Regions from separate parts of the Vibrio sp. PID23_8 genome, predicted to be linked through region 1. Evidence: predicted binding sites of a transcription regulator. Region 1 holds the regulator's gene; each other region holds the start of a gene.
What was found. The regulator PurR, encoded in region 1, represses purine synthesis genes. The targets are predictions, from matches to a motif close to TNANGNAAACGTTTNCNTNA.
Positions count from the first base shown of each region.

Region 2: the regulator PurR is predicted to act here: its motif matches at 3,120-3,139, upstream of AK966_RS00310 (phosphoribosylaminoimidazolesuccinocarboxamide synthase).
Region 3: the regulator PurR is predicted to act here: its motif matches at 9,614-9,633, upstream of AK966_RS02950 (NupC/NupG family nucleoside CNT transporter).

Region 1 is NZ_LIXE01000001.1:294,546-305,337, reverse strand. Features, by position in the region: gene topA (type I DNA topoisomerase) at 1-2,381, shown strand, start outside; gene glgC (glucose-1-phosphate adenylyltransferase) at 2,900-4,117, shown strand; gene glgA (glycogen synthase GlgA) at 4,107-5,564, shown strand; gene AK966_RS01335 (alpha/beta fold hydrolase) at 5,684-6,487, shown strand; gene AK966_RS01330 (DUF2007 domain-containing protein) at 6,522-6,839, opposite strand; gene AK966_RS01325 (TVP38/TMEM64 family protein) at 6,839-7,531, opposite strand; gene AK966_RS01320 (TfoX/Sxy family DNA transformation protein) at 7,650-8,240, opposite strand; cyclic di-GMP riboswitch class I at 8,357-8,446, opposite strand; gene purR (HTH-type transcriptional repressor PurR) at 8,726-9,730, opposite strand; gene torD (molecular chaperone TorD) at 10,165-10,792, opposite strand, start outside.
Region 2 is NZ_LIXE01000001.1:62,048-72,839, reverse strand. Features, by position in the region: gene AK966_RS00325 (helicase-related protein) at 1-580, shown strand, start outside; partial or broken gene AK966_RS00320 (phospholipase A) at 695-1,143, shown strand; gene AK966_RS00315 (transporter) at 1,433-1,810, shown strand; gene AK966_RS00310 (phosphoribosylaminoimidazolesuccinocarboxamide synthase) at 1,900-3,003, opposite strand; gene AK966_RS00300 (SulA-like leucine-rich domain-containing protein) at 3,207-3,599, opposite strand; gene AK966_RS00295 (hypothetical protein) at 4,012-4,197, opposite strand; gene AK966_RS00290 (molecular chaperone DnaJ) at 4,375-5,355, opposite strand; gene AK966_RS00285 (OmpA family protein) at 5,432-6,091, opposite strand; gene AK966_RS00280 (DUF2786 domain-containing protein) at 6,221-6,910, opposite strand; gene AK966_RS00275 (DUF3334 family protein) at 7,063-7,743, opposite strand; gene AK966_RS00270 (FAD-binding and (Fe-S)-binding domain-containing protein) at 7,991-10,792, shown strand, end outside.
Region 3 is NZ_LIXE01000001.1:631,073-641,864, forward strand. Features, by position in the region: gene AK966_RS02915 (PilZ domain-containing protein) at 1-1,348, shown strand, start outside; gene serB (phosphoserine phosphatase) at 1,398-2,378, opposite strand; gene AK966_RS02925 (YtjB family periplasmic protein) at 2,470-3,075, shown strand; gene deoD (purine-nucleoside phosphorylase) at 3,186-3,905, opposite strand; gene AK966_RS02935 (phosphopentomutase) at 4,093-5,313, opposite strand; gene deoA (thymidine phosphorylase) at 5,382-6,710, opposite strand; gene deoC (deoxyribose-phosphate aldolase) at 6,809-7,585, opposite strand; gene AK966_RS02950 (NupC/NupG family nucleoside CNT transporter) at 8,166-9,449, opposite strand; gene AK966_RS02955 (TatD family hydrolase) at 9,654-10,427, opposite strand; gene AK966_RS19865 (DUF5363 family protein) at 10,414-10,578, opposite strand; gene prfC (peptide chain release factor 3) at 10,681-10,792, opposite strand, start outside.

The DNA of each region.
Region 1 (10,792 bases):
ATGACTGGGATGCGAATTACCAAATTCTTCCAGGCAAAGAAAAAGTCGTAAGCGAACTACAAAAATTAGCCAAAGACGCTGATTATGTTTACCTCGCAACCGATTTGGACCGCGAGGGGGAAGCAATCGCATGGCACCTTCGTGAGATCATCGGTGGCGATGAAGAGCGATACAAACGAGTCGTCTTTAACGAGATTACTAAGAACGCAATCCAGCAGGCTTTCCAGACTCCAGGAGAGTTGAACATGGATGGCGTTAACGCCCAGCAAGCACGTCGCTTCATGGACCGCGTAGTCGGTTTCATGGTCTCTCCATTGCTATGGAAGAAAGTCGCACGTGGTCTGTCTGCAGGACGTGTACAGTCGGTTGCGGTCAAGCTATTGGTTGAGCGTGAGCGTGAAATCAATGCTTTCATTCCAGAAGAGTTCTGGGATATCAATGCAAATACGCACACCAAAGAAAAGACTGCATTCAAACTTCTTGTTGCACAAAAAGATGGCGTTGTGTTTAAGCCTGTTAACGAGATAGAGACCAAAGCAGCGCTTTCTGTTCTAGAAAAAGCGAGCTACGAAGTATGTAAGCGTGAAGACCGCCCAACGAAGAGTAAGCCGTCTGCACCATACATCACTTCAACACTTCAACAAGCGGCAAGTACTCGTCTTGGGTACGGCGTTAAGAAGACGATGATGCTGGCGCAGCGTTTGTATGAAGCGGGTTACATCACCTATATGCGTACCGACTCAACTAACTTGAGTGCGGAAGCGGTAGATGCCGTTCGTGGATTCATCGGCTCTGAGTTTGGTGACAAGTATCTTCCTGCTAAACCGCTTATATACGGCAGCAAAGAGGGTGCACAAGAAGCGCACGAAGCGATTCGTCCTTCCGATGTCGCTGTGAAAGCAGAAGATATACAAGGTGTTGATGCGGACGCCCACAAACTTTATGCGTTGATCTGGAATCAGTTCGTGGCGTGTCAGATGACGCCAGCAGAGTACGATTCAACAACGATCAGTGTAAAAGCAGCGGAATACACGCTAAAAGCGAAAGGTCGTATTCTAAAGTTTGATGGTTGGACTCGAGTTCAACGCCCAATGGGTAAAAACGAAGATACAATTCTTCCTGCTGTGCAACTCGGTGACAAGCTAGACCTAGATTCACTAGAGCCTAAGCAGCACTTTACTAAGCCACCAGCACGTTTCACAGAAGCGGCGTTGGTTAAAGAACTTGAGAAGCGCGGCATTGGCCGCCCATCAACTTATGCATCGATCATTTCTACGATCCAAGATCGTGGTTACGTAAAAGTAGAGCAGCGTCGCTTCTACGCTGAGAAAATGGGCGAAATCGTGACTGACCGCCTAGATGACAGTTTTAACGATCTTATGAACTACGACTTTACTGCTCGTATGGAGCAGAAACTTGACCAAATCGCAGAAGGCAAGGTGAAGTGGAAAGCCGTTCTGGATAACTTCTTCACAGACTTCACGGGTGATCTTGAGAAAGCAGAGCAAGACGAGACGGAAGGTGGGATGAAGCTGAATCACATTGTGATGACAGACATTGAATGTCCGACATGTGGTCGCCCAATGGGTATTCGTACTGCGTCGACCGGTGTGTTCCTAGGTTGTTCAGGTTATGCATTACCACCGAAAGAGCGTTGTAAGACAACCATTAACCTTGGTGATGAAGAAGGCATTATCAACGTTCTAGAAGAAGACGTTGAAACGGCCGCACTGCGTGCTAAGAAGCGTTGTCCAATTTGTGAAACGGCGATGGATGCGTACCTCATTGATGATAAGCGTAAGATGCACGTTTGTGGTAACAACCCGAATTGTGAAGGCTACATTGTTGAGCATGGTGAGTTCAAAGTAAAAGGCTACGATGGTCCTGTTGTTGAATGTGACAAGTGTGGGTCTGACATGGTGCTTAAGAATGGCCGTTTTGGTAAATACATGGATTGTACGAGTGAAACCTGTAAGAACACTCGTAAGATTTTGAAGAATGGTGAAGTTGCACCACCAAAAGAAGATCCAGTTCATTTCCCAGAACTGCCATGTGAAAACTCAGATGCATACTTTGTGCTTCGTGATGGTGCTTCGGGCTTATTCATGGCCGCAAGTAACTTCCCGAAATCTCGTGAAACACGAGCACCGTTAGTCTCTGAACTGGCGCGTTTTGAAGAGCGTCTGCCTGAGAAGTTTAAGTACCTAACGAAGGCGCCAGCTGCTGATCCAGATGGTCGACCTGCGGTGGTTCGCTTTAGTCGCAAGAGTAAAGAAAATTACGTTCGTACTGAAGATAACGGTAAGCCTAGTGGTTGGACGGCATTGTACATTGACGGTAATTGGGAAGTTACGGATAAGCGCAAAAAAGCAAAAGCGTAATTAAGATTACTCGAACAAAGGCAGCGAATTCGCTGCCTTTTTGTTTTGTGTTTTTTGTTAATTTTGTCAATTAGATTCTTTTCTAAACCTCCTTTCATGTTCATTGAATGGTCATCCTTTCAACGTATTCTGTCGTAAAACTGCGCTTGTGTGGTTATTAGGTTTGTAAATTGTTTACGGAATGTAGTTCGTTACAGGTGTTGTTGTGATCTACGTAGCGTCCTGAGTAAGTAAGCAATGTACGCGACACAGAATGGCGTATTTTAAATTGTAATTTTATTCCAGTTCGTTAATTTATGAGACAGATAATGCACCGGTATGCGGTTGTATCGCGTCAAAATAATGAATAACGACGGCGTGTGCGTACTAGGATGTGCAATAGCTTTATTTTGTTCGTGCTGCAAGAGTTCAAAGAAGCTCATCAGCGCGAATATGCTAGCGTGTTTGTTTGACTCCCCGAGTCTTGCTCATATCAAACAAACATTACTTCCAAGCTATAACTATATGGAGAACAACGAATGGCTGGTGTATTGGGAATGATTCTTGCTGGCGGTGAAGGCTCTCGTTTGAGACCTTTAACGGAGTCCCGTAGTAAACCGTCGGTCCCTTTTGGCGGAAGTTACCGATTGATCGATTTCGCACTGAATAACTTCGTGAATGCTGACTTGATGCGCATTTACGTATTGACTCAATTCAAATCTCAATCTTTGTTCCATCATATGAAGAAAGGTTGGAACATCAACGGCATTACCGATCGATTCATCGATCCAATTCCTGCTCAAATGCGTACGGGTAAGCGTTGGTATGAAGGTACGGCAGATGCTATTTATCAAAATCTACGTTTTATGGAGTTGGCGGAACCTGAGCAGGTATGTATCTTCGGTTCAGACCACATCTACAAAATGGACATCAAACAGATGTTGGCTTTCCATAAAGAAAAAGAAGCTTCTTTAACGGTTTCCGCATTGCGCATGCCACTTTCAGAAGCGTCCCAATTTGGTGTTATTGAAGTAGATAGTGAAGGGCGCATGATTGGCTTTGAAGAAAAGCCAGAAAATCCGAAGTCTATTCCTGGCGACCCTGAGCATGCACTCGTCTCTATGGGTAATTACATCTTTGAAGCACAGACGCTATTTGCAGAGTTGATTGAAGATGCCGACGATGAAGCGTCCTCGCACGATTTTGGCAAAGACATCATTCCTAAAATGTTCCCACGTGGTGATGTTTTCGTGTATGACTTCAGCACTAACCGCATTACTGGTGAAAAGGAAGAAGTTTACTGGCGTGATGTTGGTACGATTGATGCCTACTGGCAAGCTCATATGGATCTGCTTAAAAAAGACGCGCCATTCTCGCTATACAATCGCAAGTGGCCACTGCACACTTACTATCCACCATTGCCACCAGCCACGTTCACAGATTCTGATAATGGTCGTGTCCAGATTATCGATAGTTTAGTGTGCAACGGCAGCTACGTGCGCGGCTCTCGTATTGAGAAATCGGTGCTAGGTTTCCGTAGCAACATCGCTTCAGCTTGTGACATTAGCGAATCCATTTTACTTGGTGACGTAAAAGTTGGTGAAGGTTGTGTGTTGCGTCGTGTGATTATTGATAAAAACGCTGACATCGCACCGGGTACTCAAATTGGAGTGAACCTACAAGAAGATAAAAAACACTTCCATGTATCAGATGATGGCATCGTTGTTATTCCTAAAGGAGCAAGTGTTGGCTACTAACAATTTGTCGGTACTGTTTGTAGCGTCTGAAGTCGAAGGGCTGATCAAAAGTGGTGGCTTGGCTGATGTAGCCAAGGCACTACCGGAAGCTTTGCAGAATCTTCAGCAAGATGTACGGATTACCATTCCTGCTTACCATGGTATTGAGCAATTATCAGAAGCGGAAACGCTTTTAGAAACCAAGTTAACAAGTTGGCCTCACACTGATTATCGAGTCCTTAAGCTCACGGTTGGGGATAATCCCGTTTACTTGATTGACTGCCAGCCGTATTTTAACCGCCCATCCATGTATGCGGAAAATAACCAAGCGTATACGGATAACGGTGAGCGGTTTGCTTTCTTTAGCGCTGCGTGTCTGGATATGTTGCCAAAACTTGGCTTTCAACCAGATATTGTACACGCGAATGATTGGCATACTGGACTCGTTCCGTTTTTGCTCAAACATCGATATGGATCGGACCCTTTTTTTGCACATACCCGTAGTGTTCTCTCAATTCATAACGCAGTATTTAAAGGCGTATTCAGCTATGACGACGTTCAATGTTTGCCGGAATTCCATAGCCGTAACGAGCCGGATGCCGCCGTAAGCACCACGCACATTACGATGCTAAAAGCGGGGGTAATGAGCGCAGATAAAATCAATGCAGTCAGTCCAACCTACGCTGAGGAATTGAAAACGGAACTTGGTAGCCATGGTATGGCATGGGAGTTCCAGCAACGTTCTGAGGACTTGGTTGGTATTCTCAATGGTTGTGATTATAGCGCTTGGAATCCAGAAACTGATCCTAATTTGCCACTACACTACAAATCCAATCGTCAGAGTATGGTTCGAGGTAAGAACGCTTGTAAAAAGGCACTGCAAGAGAAGCTAGGGCTTGAAACGTCGGATTGCGCTATGTTTGGTATGGTCTGTCGTTTGACGCAACAGAAAGGGGTACATTACCTTCTTCCTGCATTAGCTGACTTTCTCAAACACGATGTCCAATTGGTTGTGGTGGGAACAGGTGATCCTATATTTGCAGCACAATTACGTGACGTCGCGGCACTATTTGCCAACAAATTTGTGTTTGTCGAAGCCTACGATAATGAGTTAGCGCATTTGGTTGAAGCTGGTTCTGATTTCTTCTTGATGCCATCGGAGTTTGAACCTTGTGGCTTAAACCAAATCTACAGCATGGCTTACGGTACACTGCCAATTGTTCGTGGTGTCGGTGGTCTAAAAGATAGTGTTAACGATTACGATGCGGATCCATTAGACGCAACTGGTTTTGTGTTTGATGGGCCGACACCACAAGCATTATTGCTCACGATGTTAAGAGCTTTATTGCTCTATGCACAAAACATCAAAGAAGTGAGACGTGTTCAGCTCTATGCAATGCAAAAAGATTTTTGTTGGCGCAAAGCGGCAGAAGAATATCTGCAATTGTATCGCGCTGCGTTAAATTGATGCAAAATCTTAAATAACTGTAATCTAAGGCACCGATTATGGTGCCTTAATTTTCTCGTTAGTGATGGAATGTGGTAGGATTTACTCCTTTGTTTACTACGACTGTTGATCACTGACGCATGACTCAGCCAATCTTGTTCCACAAAACCTATCTGCACCCTACTAGCAACGAGTGGGTCGTTTTCGTACATGGTGCTGGTGGCAGTTCTTCAATATGGTTTAAACAAATCAAAGCGTATAAACAGCACTTTAATTTGCTGTTGATTGACCTTCGAGGACATGGAAAGTCAAACCAATTACTTAAAGAGCTGATCACAAGCCGTTATACCTTTACTGCCGTGACGCAAGATATTTTGAAAGTTTTGGATCATTTAAAAATCCAATCGGCACATTTTGTCGGCATGTCACTTGGGACCATCATTGTACGGAATTTAGCAGAGCTTGCTTCTGAGCGTGTGTGTTCGATGGTGTTAGGTGGGGCCGTGACGCGATTAAACACACGTTCACAAATTTTGGTGACGTTAGGTAATCTTGGTAAACATATTTTGCCCTACATGTGGTTGTACAAGTTGTTTGCTTATGTCGTGATGCCACAAAAGAACCAGCGTGAATCTCGCCACCTATTTATTCGTGAAGCGAAGAAGTTGTGTCAAAAAGAGTTTAAACGTTGGTTCATTTTAGCCACCGATGTGAACCCACTAATGAGATATTTCAAAGATAAAGAACTGCCGATTCCGACGCTTTATTTGATGGGAGATCGGGATTATATGTTTATCAAGCCCGTAAAAGAGATGGTAGCAGCCCACAAGCTGAGTTCGTTGCGGGAGATCCCAAACTGTGGTCATGTATGCAACGTAGAACGACCTGACGATTTTAACCAACACTCAATAGAGTTTATTAAGCAGCAGCGCCTAACGGCTTAATCTCAGCTGAAGGGACAAAAGAGTAGGGGAACCGTTATGGTTCCCCTATTTGATATCCGCAGTGCCAGCAAGCTCCAAACTGCCCTTCATTTTGCTCTAAGCACTGCGGGCACTGCCAATCTAGATAAGTTGGTTCTGCTTGTTTGCGATACTCTTCAAGTATCACTGAGGCTTTCAGCTTTTGCTCTGGATGTAAAAGCCAAATATACGGGTCAGTATCATCACCAAATGGCAGCTCACCTTTTAAACCAAACAGGTTTTCACCTCGCACTTCACAAACAATGTGTTCCGTTTTGAGTAGTTCACAGACGATGTGGGCTTCAGTGGGGTTTTGAGCGATATATATCTTCATTAAACGTTTCCATTCGGTTGCCCCTGAACTGGCCGGATTTTATTCATGACCCATTTTGCGATGATAGGGAATAACCCAAGCAATGCAAATGACGCCAATACTGCTGGAGACATAATGCCGGACAGACTATCTATGGTTGCGAGTTGAGTACCTGCATTGAGATAGACGGCCGTTCCTGGCAGCATACCAACTTGACTGGTTAAGTAGAATCGAACCACCGTCATTGGCGTTAAGCCCATCAGTAGATTGATTAAGAAAAAGGGGAACACGGGAATGAGGCGCAGTGAAAATAGGTAAAATGCCCCGTCTTTTTCAACACCATGGTTAATAGCACTTAGCTTATTGCCAAACTTACTTTGCACCCACTCACGCAATAGATAGCGGCTACTTAAGAAGGCGATGGTAGCACCTATGGTGCTGGCAAAAGAAACCAGTAATAAGCTAGCCCAGAAACCGAATAGAGCAGCACCAAGCAGAGTAACAACAGCGGCGCCAGGGATCGAGAACGCCGTAATTGCGATGTAGGCAAAGAAATACGTCGCTGCAGCGAAAGCGAAGTTCTGGTTAATAAACGTATTCAAAGCCTCTTGCTGTGCTTTTGCGTTTTCTAACGTTAAATATTGGCTGAAGCTCACCCCTAGAAAGATGACCGTCGCAAGTAGGAACAGACCTAAAATCAGTTTTTTATTCATTGTCGTTACTCCATTTCGCAGCTTAGATAATAAGACAGAATGGAAGAAGAAAAAATTTCAAAAAAAAACCGCAGTATCAAAACTGCGGTTTTTACTCAATGTCATGCTGAATCGCGCGTTATGAAAGCGCGAACATCAACTCTTCTCTACGAGACTGAGGCACAACGCTCCAATGCGTACCGTTGATTGCCCCTTCTAACGCCCACAGCAACTCAATACTTACCGTAGAGGTATGCGTATCTTGAATTGCTTTGTAAGCATTTAAGGCACCTTCATCTTCTAGCTCTTCGACGGAATCGATGCCTGCTTTCTTTAGCATGCGTTCAGTCGCTAAGCGTAGATTAGGAAGATCTTTCAAACGGTTTGGCTTAGTGCTCGCTTGTTGCTTTTTTTCTTGCTTAGCCGTCTCTAGAGATAGCTTAGCAACATCAATCAAGCGGTCAGTAGATTCCCACAAATCATCAGAAATAGCATAGTATTTCGTCACTACGGGGAATCCACGTTTCTTGTAGACGTACGGTTTTAATCCTTGAGTCTCGAAGTCAGATGAAGTTTTTTGGTCTCCTCGAATATGAAGTTGATTGTTCACAACGAGTGCAAACATCGTTTCATCAGCGAAAAGCCCGAAGCCACCAAACATTGAGCGCGACTTGATCGTACCAAGTGCCTCAAACAGCTTCATTGAGTCTTTGAGTATCGGTTTATCCATGGTGTGTTATCTCGGTGTAATTAATATTACGCCACCAAAAATCAGGTCCGAGAGATTAGCAAATGCATGCAGACACAATGTCATTAAAGGGTAAACTCACTTAATGCATATTTGCCATCGGTAACCCCGCTACCTTTCACTATATTTAGTGGTTAAGGCCGGAGGCTTTGCGTCCCATCCTTTCGAATGGTTTGCCCTGTGCGTGACAAGAGGAGAATACTTCGTATATTGCATTAACATCACGTTTCAAACACTAAAGTGTGATCTCTATTCAACTAATGGTGCCATCTTAATGTGTCTAATTTCATATTTTGAAATGTCTACTTGCCATACAAAAGCTTGATGTAGGAAATGGGCAACAAGTTAGTTAAAACAGCAATTTATCTTAGCTTTTGATTATATAAGTAATGTGAAATGCTTAAAAAATTTTATTTTACGAAATAAAAAAAGCACTCCGAAGAGCGCTTTATAAACTTGAGGGGGAGTTAGTTCAATTTCTTAACGGTGTTACGAACCACAATCTCAGGCTGCATTTCAAAAATGCGTTTTTCGTGTTCTTTGTCTTTGATTCGCTCTAGTAAAATCTCGAACGCATTCTTACCAACACGTCTTTTTGGTTGGTGAATAGTCGTTAGAGGAGGCGAGAAGAACTCCGCAAGCTCAATATTGTCATAGCCAATCACTGAGATATCATCAGGGATTTTTATGCCATTTTGTTGTAGACGGCTCATTAAGCCTAATGCCATGGTATCGTTAAAACAGAATACCGCAGTAGGGCGTTTATCCATTGCCGTAATGTTGTCTGCAGCAAGTACTGCCGTATCACACTCGAAGTTACCTTCGAGAATTAACTCTTCGTTTACTGGTAGCTTTGCTTCAGCCATTGCACGTCGAAAACCAGAAATACGCTCTTTACATGCTGCTTTATCAAAGTGACCGCTTAGGCATGCAATATCGGTGTGACCATTGTCAATCAGGAACTTCGTTGCTAGGTAACCACCTTCTTCAGAGTTGTCGATGATCTTATCCGCCTTTGAGCTTTCTGGGCCCCAGTCCATGACAACTTTTGGTATATCAGCATGGCGATCCAGCATTTCTTGTAGCTCTTCGGTTAAATCCGAGCACATCACTAAAATGCCATCAACACGCTTTTCTGCCAGCATTCGAATATAGTCACGTTGCTTCTCATAGATACCACCAGTATTACATAGGATCAGTGTGTATCCTTGGCGGTAACAGTAGCTTTCAACACCGTCAATAACTTCAGAGAAGAATAGGTTTGTTGATTGTGTTACCAACATGCCGATAGTACGGGTTGAGTTACACTTTAAGCTGCGGGCAACAGCACTTGGCGCGTAATTTAGTTCATCAACTGCTTTCATTACTTTTTCTTGGGTTGTTTCTGCAACAAAGCGCGTTTTATTAATTACGTGCGAAACTGTTGTGGTAGAAACGCCGGCTAAGCGAGCAACGTCTTTTATAGTGGCCATAAATGATGTCCTGTATCGAGCTACTTAATACCGTAGTGAATACAACCTTACGCTTAGTATCTGCGCAAACCGAGTGTTATGAGGAAAGTAGTACTCAATAGTTCAGGCAGTGGTTGTTCCGAAATCGGTATAATAAAGGTTTGTAGCAACATTCGTTGCTGAGAGTATTATTCCTTTTAGTTACAATAAGGAATGGATCAGCAATGATGTTAATAAAACACAAAAACCGCTATATTTCAGCGGTTTACATATAAATCATATTTAATCGTTTGCGTTCACATTTTAGACTGATGCGAGCACGCTGGCAATGTTTTCAGCTGTGGTTTTGTGTATTTCAAGTCACATTTTAACTGCGAAATGAAAAGGCTTTTCTACGCCAGACTAAAACTGAACGAACAAATAAGGAGCTCTGAACTCCCCAAAATAGGCGGCAATTATTCACCAAGAAGGTAATTGCTGTCCAGTTTACAAAATGCAATTAATAGTTGTGCAACGCTAACATAGAAGCCAAATTCATCGAATTGTTTACACTTGGCAGCAAATGGCGGTAACCAAGTTAACAGCTGTTGCTGAATGAAATCGTTCTGTTTGGTGAATGCTTCTTCCATATGCTTTTCTTGCTCGAGTTCGTTAGAGCGGATGATCATGTTACCCAAAAAGTCTAACTCAACGGCTAAATGGTCTGCGGGCTCTTTGAGATTTACGTCCACTTGAACACCAAAATCGGCCATCAGTTTTTCCATTTCTTCTGCTGGCTTGTCGTTTAACAGTCCAGATTTACCAATATACATCGATGCGTATGGAAGGGCGCCATGTTTTTCTGTTTTAAGGAAAAGTTCACAAAAGTCTGCGGCAAGTTCTAATTGGGCATCTTCACGATCTTGTAAGCGGTTTAAAGCGTCCACAAGCGAGTCTACGGCTGGTTTAAGGGATTTATTTTCACCTAAACCAGCTAAAAAGCTTCGAATTTCAACACTATGATAAGTCTCTAGTTCTTTTTCGGTCAGTTCTTTGGCGAACAGGCTAGAAAACCACCAGTAAATTTCGGCACGTTTTTCATTA
Region 2 (10,792 bases), 230 kb from region 1:
GCAGCAAGGCGAAACCAATTATGATGAACACGAACCGCGAGCCACCATGCATTTGGTTTATGCAGGGCGAACCATCTGTACGGAATACCAAGCACTCCAAGGCGAAGTGGCCGTCCAATCGATTGTTGAAATGATTGAAGATGAAACCTTGTTGCCAGGATTCGCACCGTTAAGAAAACAGCAGATCCAACATTGGAAAATCTATAACACACTTGGAAGGAATCCATATCCAGTCGATAAAACGGCTCTAGACGCATTGTCTTTTTCTACTTGGGTAGTGGAACAGTTGGAAACATTGGGCGTTGAGGGCATTGAAGATATCGGCTTGTTTGAAGCGGATGATATCCCGTTCGAAGGTATTCCGGATTGGGAATATGAAGATTTTGCTGAGCAGTTCCCGCTTAAACTTGTTTTGGCCGAGCTTAAGTTGGATGTGGAATACTTTGTATCGCGCAAGTTGGTGCATGTTGTTTATAGTGGTGGGGGACGCAAAGGCGATCCTAAACGCTGGGAATTGCCTCGCTGGATAGGTTGGAAAGTACAATACAAAAAAGCCAGTCGAGTTGTTGATGTGAAGTAGGCGTTCGGAAAGATAATTGCTTAATTTTTTTCCTTTGCAATTTATGGCCAATATCTTAGCGATAAGGAATGATATTGCCGTTCAGTTTGGGCGGTGTAAAGGAAAACGAAAACGATGAAGTATAAAGTGATTCCACTACTGTTATGTCCCGTATTGGCTTACGGAAAAAGCATAACGCACATTTTAACCTATGAAGACAACGATGTTTTAGGTACCTACACCTCATACATCAATCAAAACGCATACAATGAACTTGGCTCTGAAATGGACTCTTTGCAACATTTTGAAGTCAAGTTTCAAAATTTCGTATCTATTCCATTTTATCGATTCAATTCAGGTACTGCTCTGATGGGCTCGTACACTCAGAAGTCTCTTTTGCAACTTGCTCATTCTGGCATCTCTTCTCTTTCAGAGAGTCTAACTACAAACCACAAGTGGTCTTAGCCCATCAAACAAATATGATGTTATATAACCATCTAGAAATAGGTTATAGACATGAGTCGAATGGTCAATCGAGTAAACTGTCTCGTTGTTGGGATAGATTTTACATTGCGGCAGAACGATTACGCCCACTCCCAGAGCCGAATTGGACTCGGTATTCGTTTGGTGAATTTATAGAGTCTTTTCATTGGCTTGTTGATTTTACCTCGTTTTTTGTTTCAGTATGAATTAGTAATCAATTGAACGCATATATATAGCTAAGCTGTACATCATTTGTTACAAAGTTGGTTTTAATATTTCCTTTTGAATTTAAATGCGGAAATAAAAGACTATTGTTTTATATCCTATTGCTATATCAAAGTAATTGTACGATATTTTGTATAACTCATTTTTAGAGTTTCGAGGCATAGGATGGAACAACAAGGAAAGATGTGCATTGAATTCGATTACACCAGTTTTTTAGGTGCAACAGGCGCTAAAAAGTGGACCTTTTTAGAAGCTTTTGCCACTATCGCACCTATTTTTGGCCTATTGTGGAAACAGAGCATCGCGGAATTAAGCAAACCTGAAGATCGCCTTTGGGATGCTGCATTGAAATCGATGTCTTCACGCCAAAGCGATGAATTCAACTTGGTGATACTAGCTAAGCTAGCAAAGCATGAAGGGATTCAAGAACTACGCGTAGTGATGCCTTATTCGTTAGACCCAAAACAAATTGAGTACATTGAATCTAGAAGTAAACTAAAAGTAGATACCACAGAACAAGATGTATTGAATCTAAAGCTCTAACGATAATCTCCAAAAAGCGACCGTAAATCGGTCGCTTTTTTTATACCGTCAATAGACCCAAGCAAGTTACGCTTTCTTTACTGGAGCGCTTAGTCAACCAGTCCGTAGTCTTTACTTAAAATCTCGATGATTTCAGCTTTCGGGTTGTCGCTTAGCTTAATTGGTTGGCCTGTGATCTTTTCGGCGATGCCAATGTAAGTGCGAGAGATGTCCAGCAAAGACGCAACTGGCAGTGCGTTATCGCGAGCCAGTGCTTCACGCTCAGGCATGCGTTCTTTGTTCAGCAGGATGTCTGGGTCAGGGAAGTGGTTAAGCAGAAACTGACGGAAACCTTCTTTCGAGTTTTCCACGATGTTGCCCGCTTGGTATGCTTTCGTATCCCAAATACGTGATGAATCAGGTGTACCCACTTCATCCATGTAAATCAGTTTCTCGTTCCCTGCTGCGTCGTGTACGTAGCCAAATTCAAATTTAGTATCAACGAACGTTTGGTCAATTGTTTCAAGAGCATGGCTGATAACGTTGAAGCCTTCTTTAAGCAACTTCTCGTATTGTGCGATGTCTTCTGCACTAGAGAAATTAAACGCCTCAAAGTTATCCACGATGTTTTGACGAGTGATGTTGACATCATCCGCTTCAGGAACACCAGGAATATCTTTTAGAGTGCCTTTGGTTGACGGTGTCATTAGTAGCTCAGGTAACGCTTTGTCTTTCTCAAGGCCTTCCGGTAGTTGAATACCGCAGAACTCACGTTCACCGTTCGCATAAGCACGCCACATAGAACCAGTAATGTATTTACGGCAGATCGCTTCAATTTTAACTGGCTTGGCTTTTTGAACGATCCACACGAATGGGTGAGGGATGTCTAGAATATGGCTATCCGCAAGACCGTTGTCTTTGAACAATTTGAACCAGTGATTAGAAATCGCGTTAAGAGCTGCGCCTTTACCTGGAACGCCTTTTAGCCCACCTTCACCATGCCAGATACAATCAAACGCGGAGATACGGTCACTGATCACCATGATTGCCAGTGGGGCATCAGGAGCGACATCGTATCCTTTTTCTTTGATCAGTCGTGCGCTGTCTTCTTCAGTTAACCAGTAAACGGAGCGAACTTTTCCGCTATGAACAGGTTTGTGGGTGCGAATTGGCAGGTCGTCATTGACGGCAAGTACTTGATTGGCAAGGCTCATTTCGGCATTCCTATCATCTTAATCAAACGTCATAAAGAGAAGATATTCAGTGAGAATGATTCGCTGAATAAATCGAATGAGGGCATCATACCAGAACTATTTTTACGCGCCAGAGAAAAAGCAAACGTTTGCCTTAATTTGTTGCAGCATAAAAAAGCCTCCTTTAATGGAGACGTGATGCAGGATGAATAACGTCGATCTTATTAATGATACTTGTTTATTCTGCCTTCGACGAAAAAGACTTCACACTGATAACGCAGGGCAATATCGCGAAGCATTGATTGATTCATCAGCGCAATATTGTTCGATGCGACAATGGCACTGGCGTTCCCAGACTGAATCGCTTTAATCACAATTTCCACTTCAGAAAGCTGTTGAGAAGACTTCATCTGAATGATGTTTTGACAGCGAATGTTAGACGCAGTAAGTTGCTCAAAATCAGGACGATGGCACTCCGCAGTAAACAGGATCCACTGTTGTTGCTGTGACAATACTGCCAACTTAGCAAGAAGCAGGTCAGACACATCCATAGGCTGTGTTGCTTGTGACAATACGTTGTAGCGAGAGTATGTATGAAATTGACTTTGTAACTGCATCCTACTGTTCCTTTATACATGCTGTGTATATATACAGTAGTTTGTTTTTGATGTCTGATCAACCAATTTTTTATGCACCTAGTGGACTTTTGTTTATACAATTTTGAAATGTTCGGTTTAAGTTGTTGAATATTAAAGTTTATATTTTTAAGGTTGTTTTTGGATATGTCTGTTATGGATTTAAAAATGTGATGATAATTACATTCTAAATACGGTATATACAGTGGTTTTTAGTGTGCTATACAGTGCATTTAAGTAATGTGGCTATGCTGGGATAGTAAATGGAAAGGAAAGACGCCGTTAAGAGGATAAATAAGATGTAGCGTCGTGGGGGAGGGGTAGAGCGCGACGATCAAAAAAGCGCCTTGTGAGAAAGGCGCTCTTGAAAATCAGTTCCGTTGATTTACTCTGTCTAATTGGCGTGCGGTGTCATGCGCTCACGCATTTTCATCTCACCTAGATTAAACAAGCGAACATCGATTTTCGCAATGTCGTAGCATGTTTGGCATGAGTGATTGTGCTTGCCATCTAAATAATCGTGACGAGTAATAAAACTTGGTTTTTTACACCAGTCGCAGGTGCCTTCTTCAGTGAACATTGATTTTCTCCCCACCTAGATTAATTATGTGTCGTTAGGTGTCATTTTTCGTGGTTATTATTGCATATAAAACAGTTGAAAGTTAACTGACTGTTAATTTCTTTGAGAGGGAGATCGATTGCGAGCCACTCTTTTTGGGGAAAAAGAGCTCGGATTCAAAAGATATAGAAGTAAACTTTACTCTTTTGTAACATTTTGTGAGATGGTTTTAAATGCGAGATTTAGGCGCTTCATTTCTTCTTCACTTCCTCTTGAGTCAGGGTGATAGAGTTTGGACAATTGTCTGTAGCGCAACTTCACTGTTTTACTGTCTGGAATAGAATGTGGAGTGTACCCAAACATGGCACATGCGACAGCCAGTTTTTGGTTACCAGTTTGCGCTTTTATCTGCTTAAACTCCTTGAATACTTTTTCAAATTGTCGCTTGAGTTGTTTGTTTGCAAACTGTAGTTCATTCACTTGATTTTCTAACTGTTGAGATTTAGCTACTTCGGAAGCTGAATGAATGTGTGCTCGTTTGGAAGACCAACGATAGCCAAATGCGCCACCTCCGATCAAAACAGCCAAACAAAATGTCCCAGCGGCATACCTTATAGTTAAGAACTCAGCCTTTTGTTGCGTTGTGGATATCACTTGTTCTTGCTCTTCTTGAACGATGGCTTTTTTATCTAGATCAACAATCTCTGAGACTTGCTTGGCTCTTAGCTGATTGAAGCGATCCTCCAAAAACTGATTATAGGCTTCTTCTGCTTGAGGGTTTTTGAGTGCGGCGAGTTGGTACCAAGATTCGACGAGGTCAGCCTTCGATACTTGTGCTTGATGATATTGGACAAAGTCTGCCAACAAAAAACCACTATCGGTTGGGTCATTTAAAGCGACAGAAGTGAACCAATAAATTGCTTGTGAGTAATTGATTTCACCAGTGAGACCACGACCGTAATCTGCCGCTAATTGTTTTTGCGCCGGGATATAACCGTGGTAAGCGGATTGTTCTAACCAATAACGTACATCAGAAGGGGAGTCTGGGTTTGGTTTTAGCGCCAGTTGCTGAGCGAGTTCGAACTGAGCTTCAGGTTTTGTCGGATTTTGGAATGCGAGGGCAAGGCTAGATAGGCAGACACTTGAAACAAAGAGAAGAGTCGTGATTCTGAAAGACATTGGGTATGTCAGGTCTAGCGTATTTCACTAGACCTGCTCCGATAATAATGGTTACTACCGGTATGGTGCTACTAAATTACTTCAGTGGCAAGATCTGGATTTCAACACGGCGGTTGCAAGCACGACCTTCAGAAGTTTGGTTTGAACACAGTGGGTTACGTTCACCATAACCACGAGCGATTGCACGGCCAGGTGCAACGTTTTGAGATACTAGGAACTGACGTACTGATTCGGCACGGCGCTCAGATAGTGTTTGGTTGTATGAGTCGCTACCCGTGCTATCGGTGTAGCCATCAATCACTAAGCTTGTATCTGGGTACTCAACGAGGATACGAGCGACGCCACGAAGAGTATTGTGAATGCTTGCATCTAATTGGTAAGAGCTCGATGAGAATCCAATGCCGTTTTCCATGCGAAGTAACAGTTGATTTTCACCAACACGCTCAACTTGTACGCCAGAGTTTAGTAGTGCACGTCGCAGTTCTGCTTCTTGTTTATCGAAGTAGTAGCCAACACCCGCACCGGTTGCACCGCCAGCTGCAGCGCCGATTAATGCGTGTTTGCGACGTTCTTTTGCGTTGTCACCCGTTGCCAAACCGATAGCCGCACCTGCGATTGCACCGATCAGTGCACCTTGTGTCGTCGAGTTTGTTTCGTACTCACCTGTGGTTGCGTTTTGTCGTTGAGTAGCTTGACAGCCTGTAAGTGCCAGCACTAGCGCAAGTGCAATAGACATCTTTTTCAAGGGAATATCTCCGTATAAAACTGAGGCGCAGGCGCACCTCATAATAAGTGTTGGATTATGGATGAATAGTTATTGATATTTGTTATGTGAACGTCAGATTGACTCATGATTGAGAAAGAACTACTTGTTTTCTAACATTCTTCTTGCTTGCTCCCCGCCAACCCCACGGTTAACAGATACTCTGCGACCTTTTTTAAGTCCGACTTCATAATCGGCGGTGAGGTTTTTCATCGCTTCTTTAAGCTGCTTCTTAAATGTTTCACGGTCGATGTTTTTAAATTCTTTATCAATGTAGTTGTTGATTTTGTTGGCAGACTCTTCGTCTGGCGAGATCACGGGCAGTTTTTCTAACGCGCCTTCCACCCAGCCTGATACAAAGGAGTTCACTCGACGGGTCACTTCCATCGAAGAGGTACCAGAACCCGCAAAGCTGTTGCGAAACTGACCTGTGCTCTCGTTCAACTCGCGGTAAATAATGTCAAAAGCAAAGGCCGCAAAAATGGCGCGATCAGCTTCACCGATAAATTCAACGCGCTTAAGCCCTTTATGATTCAACAAAACGGCTTCAACACCAAACTTGGTGTTAATACCACGAATCACACGCAGTAGTGTAGAGCTGATATTCGCTGGCAATAGATGAGAAGATTGAGTTTTCCCCATTTTGATAAACTCAATATCGTCTTTATCTAATCCATATTTGAGCATGAGGTTGTGGGCCATTTTAATGGCGTTAGCAGCCTCATTCACGTTGGCAGAATTACCCAACTCTAAACACTTGGCGATTTTTTTCAGGGCTTTTTGTTTATTCATCGGCGACCAGTAACGAGAACAAAAAATTTATGAAGTCGGCTATATTACCTTTTTTGCTTCAAAAGCGAAACAAGAGGTGAGAGAGAAAGAGGGGGAGAGTAAATAAAGCCCCTAGTGGTAGGGGCTAAAAGTAGTTTGTGATGATGGGGAACTTACAGGCCTAATTGGTCGAGCAGATCATCGGCTTCATTTCTTGAGCTTGTGGACTGCGCTGCGTTATCGGCCATACTTTTGCGTGTAGCTTCTAGAATGTCATCGGGACATTCATCTGCTGCCACTTCAAACTCTTCGAGTTGGATAAACTCAGTTTTGTCCATCGCTAACTCTAGGTAGAAAATATTGTTGTCAGCGGTAGAAAACGTTACACGGCGCGCCTGAGGTCGGTCTAGGTTGGTATCTACTTGCAGAATGACTTGCTTGTTTAGCGCTAGCATCTTTGGTTGATTTTGAGTGATATTCGTTTGCAGTTCTTTGCGAATCTTATTGGTGAAATCACCAACCAGTTGGTTCATCAGTTCACCAAGTACGTTACCCACTTCATCGGAAGTATGTGAAATCGCCAATTCTTCTTCAGGCATGCCCATGTTGCGCATGTAGTTGGTGTAAATCTCTAGTGCTGCTTTTGCTGTAAAGTTAATGACAACCAGACCAGTGAAACCGCCGTCAAACAATACAAAGCAACCAAAATCAGGTTTTAAACTGGTTTTGTTGATCTTTTGCACCATTGCAGAGTAGTTAACTTGTGATGACGTAGCGGACGTGAGGACGCCAGAAACAGACTGGCAAAGTTTTAAAAGAATATCTTCAGTCGTGACAACTTTATTTTTTTTCATTCCGAAAGCTCATAGTGAGATGCTATTTTCTTTTCAATGTAAGCGATTAACGCCTAAGAAATAAAGCATCTTGCATTGAGATTCTGATTTGATCGCTTTTTTAAATGTTGTAAAGTGACGAAATTCAAGGAATATTACCTTATTCGTTCTTCAACCCCGGCTTCTCTCTGAGGCATGAAGCAGGCGGATGATGTTTAGTTATATAACCCGTGGCTGATTGGATCAGCGCAGTAGGGGCAGGAAGCAAATGTTACCAAGATTACACTCGCAAACGGATGTCGATCCTCTTGTTCTTCGTTTTCTCAAAGAGCTTGACCAATCCGGGTTCACTGGCGATATTGAAAGCCAATACTCAAGCCGTCTCGCGGTAGCCACCGATAATAGTGTTTACCAACAACTTCCTCAGGCTGTTGTGCATCCTAAAACCACTCAAGATGTTTCCCTTATCGGCAAGTTAAGCAATACCGAAGAGTTCGAACGCATTACATTTTCTCCTCGTGGTGGTGGCACGGGCACCAACGGTCAGTCGCTGACTAAAGGGATCGTGATCGATTTATCTCGCCACATGAACAAAGTTCTTGAGGTAAACAAAGAAGCAGGCTGGGTTCGCGTTCAAACGGGGGTTGTTAAAGATCAACTGAACGATGCCGTTCGCCCCTACGGTTATTTCTTCTCTCCAGATTTATCGACCAGTAATCGCGCAACGATTGGTGGGATGATCAATACCGATGCTTCTGGGCAAGGTTCCCTAAAATACGGTAAAACCTCTGATCATGTTCTCTCACTGCAAGCGGTCTTCGCAGATGGATCGATTTTGGAATCTGATCTCTCTCATGGTTTACCTCGTAAGGGTGAGTTTGCAGAGGAAGCAATGCGCGTGACGGAGTCGGTTTGTCGTGAAAAGCGTCAGCAGATCAACGATAAGTTCCCTCCACTCAATCGTTTTCTGACGGGGTATGACCTAAAGAATGCCTTTGATGAAGACAAAGATAGCTTCGATATTACCCGCGTATTATGTGGCGCTGAAGGTTCTCTGGCAATTATCACTGAAGCCAAGCTCAACTTAACGCCTATTCCCAAAGCGCGTACCTTGGTGAACGTTAAATATAACAGCTTTGATTCTGCATTGCGTAACGCGCCATTGATGGTAGAAGCGAACGCTCTGTCGGTTGAAACTGTCGATTCAAAAGTTCTTAATCTCGCTAAACAAGATATTGTTTGGCACACCGTAAGTGACTTACTCACCGACGTACCAAATAAAGAGATGCTGGGTATTAACATGGTGGAATACGCAGGTCAGGATGAGGAAGAGGTGACGGCACAAGTCGCTGCGTTGACTGCCAAGCTGGATACCATGTTAGAAACTGAGGAAGCCGGCATCATTGGTTACCAAGTGTGTAGTGATGTCGCCAGTATTGGGCGTATTTACAACATGCGTAAGAAAGCGGTGGGTCTACTAGGGGCGGCGAAAGGTCGCGCGAAGCCCGTTGCCTTTGCGGAAGATACGTGTGTCCCCCCCGAAAACCTGGCGAATTTTATTGAAGAGTTTCGTGAGTTGCTGGATGCGAAATCGCTTAACTACGGCATGTTTGGTCATGTTGATGCGGGCGTATTGCATGTTCGTCCGGCGCTTGACCTGTGTGACCCTCATCAAGAAGCCTTGATGCATGAACTCTCGGATGATGTGGTTAAGCTGGTGGCAAAATATGGTGGCTTGATGTGGGGTGAGCACGGCAAGGGCTTCCGCTCCGAATATGGCCCCGAGTTCTTTGGTGAAGAGCTGTTTACCGAATTACGTAGAGTCAAAGCGGCTTTCGATCCGTACAATAAAATGAACCCAGGCAAGATCTGTACACCATTAAACAGTGATGCAGAGTTGGTCAAGGTGACCGATACAAAGCGTGGTTATTTTGATCGTCAGATTGACGTTCAAGTGCGCGATAGCTTCAAACAGGCCATGGAGTGTAATGGTAACGGCTTATGCTTTAACTACGACACTAGTTCGCCAATGTGCCCCTCAATGAAGGTAACAGCAGATCGTCGCCATTCACCAAAAGGACGGGCGGGTTTAGTACGTGAATGGTTACGCCAGTTGACTGAGCAAGGCATCGATATTCTTGATTTAGAGAAGCAGATACTCGAAAACAAGCCGGCCATCAAAACCATGATCGATCGCGTGCGGCATTCGATTAATCGTCGTCACGAGTACGATTTCTCACACGAAGTGTACGAAGCAATGAATGGCTGTTTGGCGTGTAAAGCGTGTGCCAGCCAATGTCCTATAAAAGTAGACGTGCCAAGCTTCCGCTCTCGCTTCCTCAATATTTACCACTCGCGTTACCAACGCCCGGTAAAAGATTATTTGGTGTCAAACATCGAAACGATGTTGCCTTTCATGGCAAAGGCGCCAAGTGTGGTGAATGGGATGCTGAAGCAGTCTTGGGTACAAAGTTTAACCGCTTCTACTGTAGGTTATCTGGATGCGCCTTTATTGTCTGTTCCAACGTTGAAGGAGCGCGTTGAGTCGTTGACCACGGCTTATGATCTTCAAGCTTTGAGCGGGTTATCATCCGAGGATAAGAAAAAGCATGTACTTATCGTTCAAGATCCATTCACCAGTTACTACGATGCAGAGGTAGTGGAAGACTTTATCAAGCTCGTCAAAAAGCTAGGGATCAATCCGGTACTTCTTCCGTTTAAACCAAACGGCAAAGCGCAGCACATCAAAGGTTTCTTGCGCCAGTTTAGAAATACCGCTCAAGATACCGCGAAGTTCCTGGAAATGGTTGCAGGTTTGAATATCCCAATGGTTGGCGTCGATCCTGCTCTGGTACTTTGCTATCGTGATGAGTATGCAGAGGTCTTAGGTTGCCAGCGTGGTGAGTTTGATGTGCTTACTGCACATGAATGGCTTCACCCAAGATTGAGCGAGTTCGATGTGCATGAGCCAAAAGAGCAAGCGCCTTGGTATTTATTCGCACATTGCACCGAGAAAACCAAAATGCCAAACGCAGAAAAAGAGTGGGGCGCAATTTTTATTCACTTTGGT
Region 3 (10,792 bases), 340 kb from region 1:
TACTCCAGGTGTAAAAGGCACCACCAATGTCATTTACTCTTTCACGCACGAGCACGAAAACAAAACGTATTTCTATTCGATGCTGAGGCCTGAAGCAAGCAGAGAGCAACGCCAGCTGTTTTGGCATCTTGGCGCAAAAAGACCAAGCTGGCGGGCATTTTGCCTCTCCATTTTTGAATTATCCGAACAAGAGAAGCATGACCTCGCGACATTCTCGGCAGAGCTGGCAGACCGTTCACACTCATTGACTCACATCGGTATTTTACAAGAAATAGCCGATCAGGAATCGGGGCAAGATTACCTATTGACCGAGAAGCCTCGCTTACTGGCGAATACACTCAATGTATTTCGTCATCCTCGCAAAATCATCGGAAATCCAAAAGGGATCTATTTTGACGCAAAGTCACGTCGAAAGGAGCCCCGCTACCGATTTAAAACTCCATTGGAGTTCAAATACGACACGATAAAAACGGCTGGTTTTACTGCTGATATCTCTAAGCGCGGCCTAAACATCAGGTTAGATGAACCCGCATTATTGCGCTCCGGACAAGATGTACTGATTAACTTTCGTGAGCTTCAGCTTTATGACAAAAAGTTACCTTTAAGCGCTGTACCTTATCGCGTAGTCCGAGTGAGCCCTGACGGCCTCAATGTTCAATTGGTGATTGACGAATATAGCAAAACCATGCGAGTCATTGCGTTTCTTAACAGTATCATTGAGCACAACCAAGATAAGCTTATTCCACAAAAAGAAGTGCTGCCAAACCATGATCTTTTAGAGAGGTTGCATAGCCTGCTTCTATCACGCACGTTGAGTACGCCTATCTTTATCGGTAAGAGCGCCGCGTCTTCCGTGAGTACACCAGTCATTGGGGTAAATTTTCCGTTACCAAAGCACCTCGAACTCTATGCTCGCTTAGGTCACAACCAAATGTTTTCATTGGAACCTCTGTTTAAAGGCCGCTCGAACACGTTAATTGCAGATCCAATCAAGCGTATTGACGGAGCGGAAGCAAAACATCAGGATATCTATACGAGCGTGACAAAAATCGGTACGACAATCACCGCCGTGGAGTCAAAGTTACCGCAAGAGTTTGCCAATTTGAAAGAGCGTATCCTCTTCATCAAAAAAGCTCGTATGATGGGCGATTTTTATGCCACAAGGATATCAACCGCACCAATCTTTGATCCTATCACTAGCTTGTTGCGTCAGGATTTAGAGGACTTATCCCAATTTAGTATCCACCAAGCAAATAAACTCGAAAAAGAGTTAACCGCATTAGTCGGCTATAGTGAGTTTGAAGACATCACCGAAGAAGTCATCGTAAGATTAGAATTGACCGAATAGCAAAACACCGCCAACTTGGCGGTGTTTTATTATCTTACTGTCCATTCCATTATGGCTTCGACTTCCAGCTGATTTTTTGCTGCTTCACCAACGCCCCCGAAAGAATACACAACACGCCACCTAACCCAGCGAATCGCACCGAAGCTTGAGCCTGCTCCTCCACCTTTGGTTTCGCGTGGTAGGCAATACCTAACCCAGCAACGGACATCATCAGCAAGTCATTTGCGCCATCGCCAACAGCGACGGTATTGTGCAATTCAATATCGTACTCTAGGGCCAACTCGACCAAAATATCCGCTTTAGTCTGGGCATTCACCACATCGCCTAATACTTCACCGGTGAGCTTGCCTTTAACAATATCCAGTTGATTCGAACGCGCAAAATCCAGCCCTACGCTCTCTTTTATATGGTCAGAGAAATAGGTAAAACCACCTGATGCAATCGCTGTTTTCCAGCCTAACGCTTTCAATGTGGCGATCAAAGATTCAAAGTCTGGCATGAATGGCAATTGACTACGCACTTGTTCGAGAATGACTTCATCCGCCCCTTTCAACTTCCCAACGCGCTGACGCAAACTTTGTTCAAAATCTAGCTCACCTAGCATGGCGCGCTCTGTCACCTCAGCCACTTCCTCTCCGACACCGGCTAGCTTGGCAATTTCATCAATACATTCGATTTGAATCGCCGTGGAATCCATATCAAATACGATAAGCCCGGGAGCAGAGAGATCCGGTACTTCATTCAGCGAGGCATAATCAAGGTTGAGGCTTTTCAGAATAGTCTCATGCTCCGTGGTGAGTTCTCCCCCCATCAGAGCCACTTCATACTGACCCACTTTCCAAGTATCTAAAACTGGAGTGTAAAAGCCTGTAAAAAAGTCGATATCTTCAAACAGGCCGGGAGTAAGGCACGGTGCAAAAACAATCCAGTTCGCTTTGGCTTTATCCCGCTGAGTCGCAAATCGAGTTTCAGGTAGTCGTTTTAAAAGAGTCGTGTGCCTTCTGATAGGCAAGCTTTTTGACGCATCCATGTATATAATCCCTTATGACTTTGCTAAAACGTTACCTCAACAAACTAAAAAGGCAAGTCTTTGTTTTATTTTGAATGGACGAGTAAAGTGCATGAGTGAATCTTTGTTCTCAGTAAAGAATGCCTTACGAATTTTAGCGTTAATCTTGCTGGGTTTGATGCTATTTTTCACATTTAAAAATAGCGTAGTGATAAGTAAAGGCAACGAAAAGATTCAAGCACAGCAGCTTGAGACTCTGAGTCGAGTGTTGATCTCTCAGGCTTCGTTGTCTGCCAGCGAAATGATTTTGAATAAAGATCAAGAGCGGCTTCTTAAGCTGACCAACCAACTCGCGCAAGATCGCTTAGTATTCGATGCGACCATTTATAATGCACAGGGCGTAAGATTAGCATCGAGTGAAGGCGCACTATCCGTGCGAGAAGTCTTAGGGCTAGATACGCCACTGGCTACCGCATCAATTGGCCGCCAACAATTGGTTGAACCAGTATTTTCAGATGACGCGATCATCGGTTTTGTCCGCGTCACGTTTGAAACTGGTCGCGTAACCGCCATCTCCGATCATCACTATCGCAAAAGCGATCGTTACATGTACATGATGGTATTGATGAGCTTTGTGTGCGGCATGTTGTTTATTATGATTTTACGTAGACAGTCGATCCGCCGTAAGAAAGGTGAGAACCTGCTTTTGACCAAATAATAGCAATCGTAACAAAGAGCTGGTCATTATTTCGAATAAAAAAACAGCCCGCTTTGTGCGGGCTGTTTTATTTACGTATTGCTTTAACTAAAAAGATGACTCTACGTCGCTTATTCTTCGTCACCAAGCAGTACAGAATCTAGTGCGATCAACATCATGTCGTTGAACGTATTTTGACGCTCTTCCGATGTGGTTTGCTCACCTGTTTTAATATGGTCAGAAACCGTACAGATCGTCAGTGCTTTTGCACCGTACTCTGCTGCAACGCCGTAGATGCCCGCCGCTTCCATTTCCACACCAACGATGCCGTACTTGTCCATTACGTCGAACATGTCTGGATCTGGCGTGTAGAACAGTTCAGCTGAGAATAGGTTACCTACTTTTACGTCTACGCCGCGCGCTTTTGCTGCTTCTTCTGCTGCGCGAACCATTTTGTAGTCAGCGATGGCTGCGAAATCATGACCTTTGAAGCGGATACGGTTGACTTTAGAGTCCGTACACGCGCCCATACCGATCACAACATCACGTACTTTAATGTCTTCGTTTACTGCACCACAGCTACCTACACGGATTACTTTCTTCACGCCGAAATCTTTGATCAGCTCAGTCACGTAGATTGAACATGATGGGATGCCCATACCGTGGCCCATTACAGAGATCTTACGGCCTTTGTAAGTACCTGTGTAACCAAACATATTACGAACATCACATACTTGAACAACATCATCTAAGAAAGTTTCAGCGATGTATTTTGCACGTAGCGGGTCACCTGGCATTAGAACGACGTCTGCGAAAGCACCCATTTCTGCGTTGATATGTGGAGTTGCCATGTTTTATTCCTTAACCTGTCTCTAGCGTTCACCTCTGATGGAGGAATGGACTAGATTGATATGATTTTGACAAGCAGTATTCTAATGCCTATCTAGATAAGTAAATGGTCCAATTATTTAGATAGGTTTAGCACTGCGAACATAAAACGAGGAGCTATCATGCTCCCTGTTTTCAATAGTTTATCTATTATAGAAAGTTCTTACCGTATTCCATTGGAGAAATACCGAAGTACGTTGCCAATGTTTGGCCGATATCTGCAAAGCTATCACGACGACCTAATGAGCCTGCTGGCACTTTCTTACCGTAAACGACCACTGGAATGTGCTCTCGTGTATGGTCAGTACCTGGCCATGTTGGGTCACAACCGTGGTCCGCCGTTAGGATAAGTACGTCGTCTTCTTCCATTATATCGAGAACTTCGTTGATACGGCCATCAAAGTATTCAAGTGCCGCAGCATAACCAGCCACGTCACGGCGGTGGCCATAAGCTGAGTCGAAATCTACGAAGTTCGTAAATACGATGGTGTTATCACCCGCCTCTTTGATTTGCTCTAGCGTTGCTTCAAACAATGCTGGAATACCTGTCGCTTTCACTTTCTTAGTGATACCACAGTTTGCGTAAATATCTGCGATCTTACCGATAGAGACGACGTTACCTTGCTTCTCTTCTACTAGCTTTTGGAGAACCGTTGTCGCCGGTGGCTCAACAGACAAATCACGACGGTTACCAGTACGCTCAAACTGACCTTTACCCGGGCCAATAAATGGACGCGCAATCACACGGCCGATGTTGTAATCTTCCAGCTCTTCACGCGCAATTTGGCACAGCTCAAGTAGACGCTCTAGACCGAATGTCTCTTCGTGACACGCGATTTGGAATACTGAATCTGCAGAGGTGTAGAAGATCGGCTTACCCGTCTTCATGTGCTCTTCACCCAGATCATTCAGTACTTGCGTACCAGATGCGTGGCAGTTACCTAGGAAACCGTCTAGGCCAGCACGCTCAAGGATGCGGTCAGTCAGCTCTTTCGGGAAGCTGTTCGCTTTATCAGTGAAGTAACCCCAATCAAAAAGAACAGGTACACCTGCGATTTCCCAGTGGCCTGAAGGCGTGTCTTTACCTGATGAAAGCTCAGCCGCATGACCATAAGCACCGATGATTTCAGCTTCTGCGTCTAAGCCCGGTGCGAAGCGACCAGTTGACTCTTTGTGTGCCATTGCCAGACCGAGTTTCGATAGGTTTGGAAGACGAAGTGCGCCTTGACGCTGCTCGTTATCCGCTAAGCCTTGCTCACACTGGTCAGCGATATGACCTAGCGTGTCTGAACCTACATCACCAAATTGCTCAGCATCTGCGCTTGCACCAATGCCGAATGAGTCTAGTACTAAAATAAATGCTCTTTTCATTGCTCGTTCCTTAGGCCCACTCGGTGTCTTAGCTATAATTGAGCAGGCCTACGTAATTACTTAATCGATTAGATGTCTTCTGCACGGATTTGGCGGTAAACCTCTGGCGTTGGTGTGTATTCCCCCCCCACCTTAATGGCGTTACGAAGGGCTTTAGCGGCCTCTTCCCACTGCACTTCGGTGCGAGCGTGGATAACAGCAAGAGGCTTATCACCGTCTGCGACTTCACCCAAACGAATGAAATTGTCGAAACCAACCGCATAGTCGATTTCGTCCGTCGCAACGCGGCGACCACCACCCATAGAAACCACAGCCATACCGATAGCACGCGTATCCATTGCTGAAACGATGCCCGTTTCTGTGGCGTAAACAGGCTTGATGATTTCGGCTTTCTCTAGGTAGTTATCGTAGTTTTCTACGAAGTCTGCCGGTCCGCCAAGTCCAGCAACCATCTTACCAAAGCATTCAGCCGCTTTACCGTTATCAAGTACTTCCATCAGTTTCGCACGAGCATCTTCCGTATTCTCAGCAAGCTTGCCAAGTACCAGCATTTCTGCACATGATGCCATGGTCACTTCAAGTAGACGTGGATTGCGGTATTCACCCGTTAGGAAGCGAACCGCCTCGCGTACCTCTACTGCATTACCCGCAGAAGAAGCCAGCACTTGGTTCATGTCTGTCAGGATAGCGGTTGTCGTTGTACCAGCACCATTTGCTACCGCAACGATAGATTTTGCTAGCTCTTCAGACGCTTCGTAAGTTGGCATAAATGCACCAGAACCTACTTTTACATCCATCACTAAAGACTCAAGACCTGCAGCAAGCTTCTTCGATAAAATCGACGCCGTGATCAGTGAAATGTTATCGACCGTTGCCGTGATATCGCGAGTTGCGTAAACGCGCTTATCCGCTGGCGCTAGATCACCCGTTTGACCAATGATCGCCACACCTGCGTCTTTGGTTACTTGACCAAAGACGTCATTGGTTGGTGTGATGTTGTAGCCAGGAATTGACTCAAGCTTGTCCAGTGTACCGCCAGTGTGGCCAAGGCCACGGCCAGAAATCATGGGTACGAAACCGCCACATGCTGCCACCATAGGGCCAAGCATCAGAGAAGTCACGTCACCCACGCCACCTGTTGAGTGTTTATCGACAATTGGACCACCAAAGTTCATGTGGCTCCAGTCGATGACCATGCCCGAATCACGCATTGCACAAGTCAGTGCGATACGCTCTGGCATCGTCATTTCATTGAAGAAGATAGCCATAGCAAATGCCGCGATCTGACCTTCAGATACGCTGTTATCTGCTACGCCTTGAATAAAGAAATTGATTTCGTCAGCAGTAAGAACTTCGCCGTCACGTTTTTTACGAATGATCTCTTGAGGTAAATACATTAGTTCCTCCCAAGCTCTTTATGAGCCATGGTAATAGTAGGGTAGAAGAGGTTGGTAGCACCGAAGCTGGTGCTACCATTCAGACGCTTTATTTGGAATTAGTACGCTGATGGATCAGCGACTTGGTCCGATACTTCTAATGTATTTAGTAGATTTGTTAGCAGGCTAGACGCACCAAAACGGTAGTGACGAGCATCAACCCAATTGTCACCTAGGATTTCATCAGCCATTGCTAGGTATGCAGCCGCATCTTCAGCCGTACGCACACCACCTGCTGGTTTGAAACCAACTGTCTCAGCAACACCCATGTCACGAATAACTTCAAGCATCATGCGTGCGTATTCTGGTGTTGCGTTAACTGGCACTTTACCCGTTGAAGTTTTAATGAAGTCAGCACCTGCTTCGATACAGATTTGAGATGCTTTCTTGATTAGCGCTTCTTCTTTTAATTCACCCGTTTCGATGATCACTTTAAGAAGGATGTCACCACAAGCTTCTTTACATTGCTTAACAAGTTCAAAGCCCACTTTCTCATCACCAGCCATTAGAGCGCGGTATGGGAAAACCACGTCTACTTCGTCTGCACCGTAAGCAACTGCCGCTTTTGTTTCAGCCACTGCGATTTCAATATCGTCGTTACCGTGTGGGAAGTTGGTTACTGTCGCAATGCGAACGTCTGGCGTGCCTTGCTCACGAAGTGTCTTCTTAGCAATAGGAATAAAGCGAGGGTAAATACAGATTGCAGCTGTGTTACCTACTGCTGATTTCGCATCATGACATAATGCGATCACTTTTGCATCAGTGTCATCATCATTCAGCGTCGTTAGGTCCATTAGTTTAAGTGCACGTAGTGCTGCTGCTTTTAAATCGCTCATTTCTATCTCCGATCAATATTCAAAAAATTCACTGCTTAACCTCATATCAACTATCTAACTATAATCAAGAAGAAGACAGTGTGTAAAAATTTGGCTAATCAGTCTATTAATGAACGGACTTGGTTCCCTGAAGACTCGGCATAGTCAGCGAAAAATTCATATGCCAATTGCTATCCTTGTCACCGCACAGTACCAGTTTGGCCTATGGCACAACAATCTATGATTGCGGTGTCTTTAATATCACATCACAAAGAAAAACGCTTGTAAGATGTAACATGAAGGGCAATTCATTTGCCCATTGAGTATGTACTATTCACTCAGTGATTATTTGATAATCATAACCACGACTTTGTAATTACTACATTATAGAGTTTCACCGCAAAACTGTAGCACCAAATAGAGCGCAAACGGTTTGTATCTCAAAATTTTCCAACCCCTATTCCACCGACTGCGTAAGCGACTCTCGTCGTCCTACATGCGGTTAAATTTTTTTGGGCCAAAAACGAAAAATGCCCCGCAGCAATTTCTTGCTACAGGGCATGATTTAAAACGGCGTCTATATATTAAGAACCGATTCTAATTAAAGTGCTGCAAGGCTAAGGCAGAAGCCTGCAATCGTCGCTGCCATTAGGTTAGACAACGTACCAGCAAGAACGGCTTTAATACCCATGCGAGCGATATCGCTGCGACGGTTTGGTGCAAGGCTACCTAGACCACCAAGTAGGATCGCGATAGAAGAAAGGTTCGCGAAGCCACATAGTGCGAATGAGATGATAGCCGTTGTCTTCTCAGACATTACTTCACCCGTTGCCGCAACCACTTGAGCGCCTTCACCTAGGTAAGGAGTGAAGTTCAAGTACGCAACGAATTCGTTGATAACGAGTTTCTGACCGATGAATGAACCAGCAACAACTGCTTCGTCCCATGGAACACCGATTAGGAATGCTAGTGGAGAGAACGCGTAACCTAGGATTAGCTCTAGAGTGAGTTCAGGCATACCGAACCAACCACCAATGCCACCTAGCATACCGTTGATAAGAGCAATCAGACCAACGAAAGCGATTAGCATTGCACCTACGTTTAGCGCAAGTTGTAGACCAGAAGCCGCACCGCCTGCTGCTGCGTCGATTACGTTAGCTGGTTTATCATCGCCACCGTCCATTGCTTCTTCGAAATCTTCGCGAGGCTTGTCAGTCTCTGGGTGAAGAATCTTAGCGAACAGTAGACCACCTGGTGCTGCCATGAATGATGCTGCTACTAGGTATTCTAGTGGAACACCCATTGATGCGTAACCTGCTAGTACACCACCAGCAACAGAGGCTAGACCACCACACATTACTGCGAATAGCTCAGATTGAGTCATTTTTGGAACGAATGGGCGAACAACTAGCGGTGCTTCAGTTTGACCTACGAAAATGTTAGCAGCCGCTGACATTGATTCCGCACGAGAAGTACCGAGCGCTTTTTGTAGTGCACCACCAAGAATCTTGATAACCCACTGCATTGCGCCAATGTAGTAAAGAACAGAAATCAGTGCTGAGAAGAAGATCAGAGTAGGAAGAACGCGGAATGCGAAGATGAAACCGCCGCCACCGAACACTTCGAACATCTTGTCAGAAACAAGACCACCGAATAGGAATGATGAACCATTGTTACCGTAGTTGATAACGTTAGAAACACCAGTAGAGAAACCGTTTAGTAGATCACGGCCCCAAGGTACATAAAGAACAAATGCACCTAATGCGAATTGGATAGCAAATGCGCCACCCACAGTTCTTAGATTGATAGCTTTACGGTTATTAGAAAATGCAAATGCAATAGCAAGAAGCACTACCATACCGACTAGGCTCATAAACAGGCTCATAGTTTATGACTTCCTTATAAGTTATTTATTGGCGTGTTACAAAATGGAGCTATAAAGCGGGGGCAATTATACTCATGCAGCATCAATTAAAGTAATGCCACCTTCACACTTTCCTATAAGATTCATCATGGATTCACCCTCATTTGTGAGGCATGTCACAATAGGAAGGAAAACGTTTTCTATTTTAAACAGCATATTTCGATTTTATTCACATATTGAGAATACTGAATTGCTATTTTCCCACATCTGGCACGCAATCGTTTGCCATTGCTGTGAATGCAAAAGCGCAAGTTCATTCAACACATGAATAAGTTTACTTGGGTGGTTGGGCTTCCCTTGATATCCAAGTATGGGCATATCCGGCGCGTCCGTTTCTAAAACCAGATGTTCAAGAGATAGTCTTTGAATCGCGTCGCGCGTTTTGTTCGCTCTTGGGTAAGTAATTGTGCCGCCCACCCCAATGAAAAAGCCTAATCGAACCCATTCCATCGCTTGTTGATAGCTACCAGAAAACGCATGTAACACGCCACCTTTAGGCAGTTTTGCCGTTTTGACCATTTGAACGAGTCGATTGTGCGCTTTACGACAGTGAAGAATAACGGGCAGTTTGAATTTTCGCGCAAGTTCAAACTGCAACTCAAGGGCTCGTTCTTGAAGTGCTACAGGAACATTGATGGAAAAATCTAAACCACACTCACCAATTGCCACACAGTGCTTACCCGCTTGTGACAACTGCCGTTCCAATTCAGCGACGTGTTGATCAAAATCAGGCTGAAGAAAGTAAGGATGAAAACCCAAAGCGTAGTAAAGACCCGGGTATTGGCTGGCTATAGTTTGAATGCGAGACCAATTGCTTGGTCCTACTGAAGGGATCAAGATACGTTCTATACCTTGCTCACGAGCAAGCTCAAACTGATGGGCAAAATCGTCTTGGAACACATCAAAATCGAAGTGACAATGGGTATCAAACAGTTTCATTATTCGGCTTCTCTTGTTCTTCTTTATTAGAAGAAGCGTCATGAGCAGGGTCTGGTTTATACGGTACACAACTGCGCCTTTGATCTGGTGTTAGTCCCATCTCTTTACACCAATCGTCGTAACGTTTGAGTCCTTTCTTAAACCAATTCATTTCACACCTTTCTGTACACCAAATAAAAAGCCGCCGTTAGCTAAGTGTATAGCTAACGGCGGCCTATAATCCAGTGCTCAATGTAGAGCGGCTTAGATGCGATTAGTGCTCACGCGTTGCACGGAAATCGACATCAGGAAAACGTTCTTGAGCAAGGTTCAAGTTAACCATCGTTGGGGCAATGTACGTTAGGTTATCACCGCCATCTAGCGCT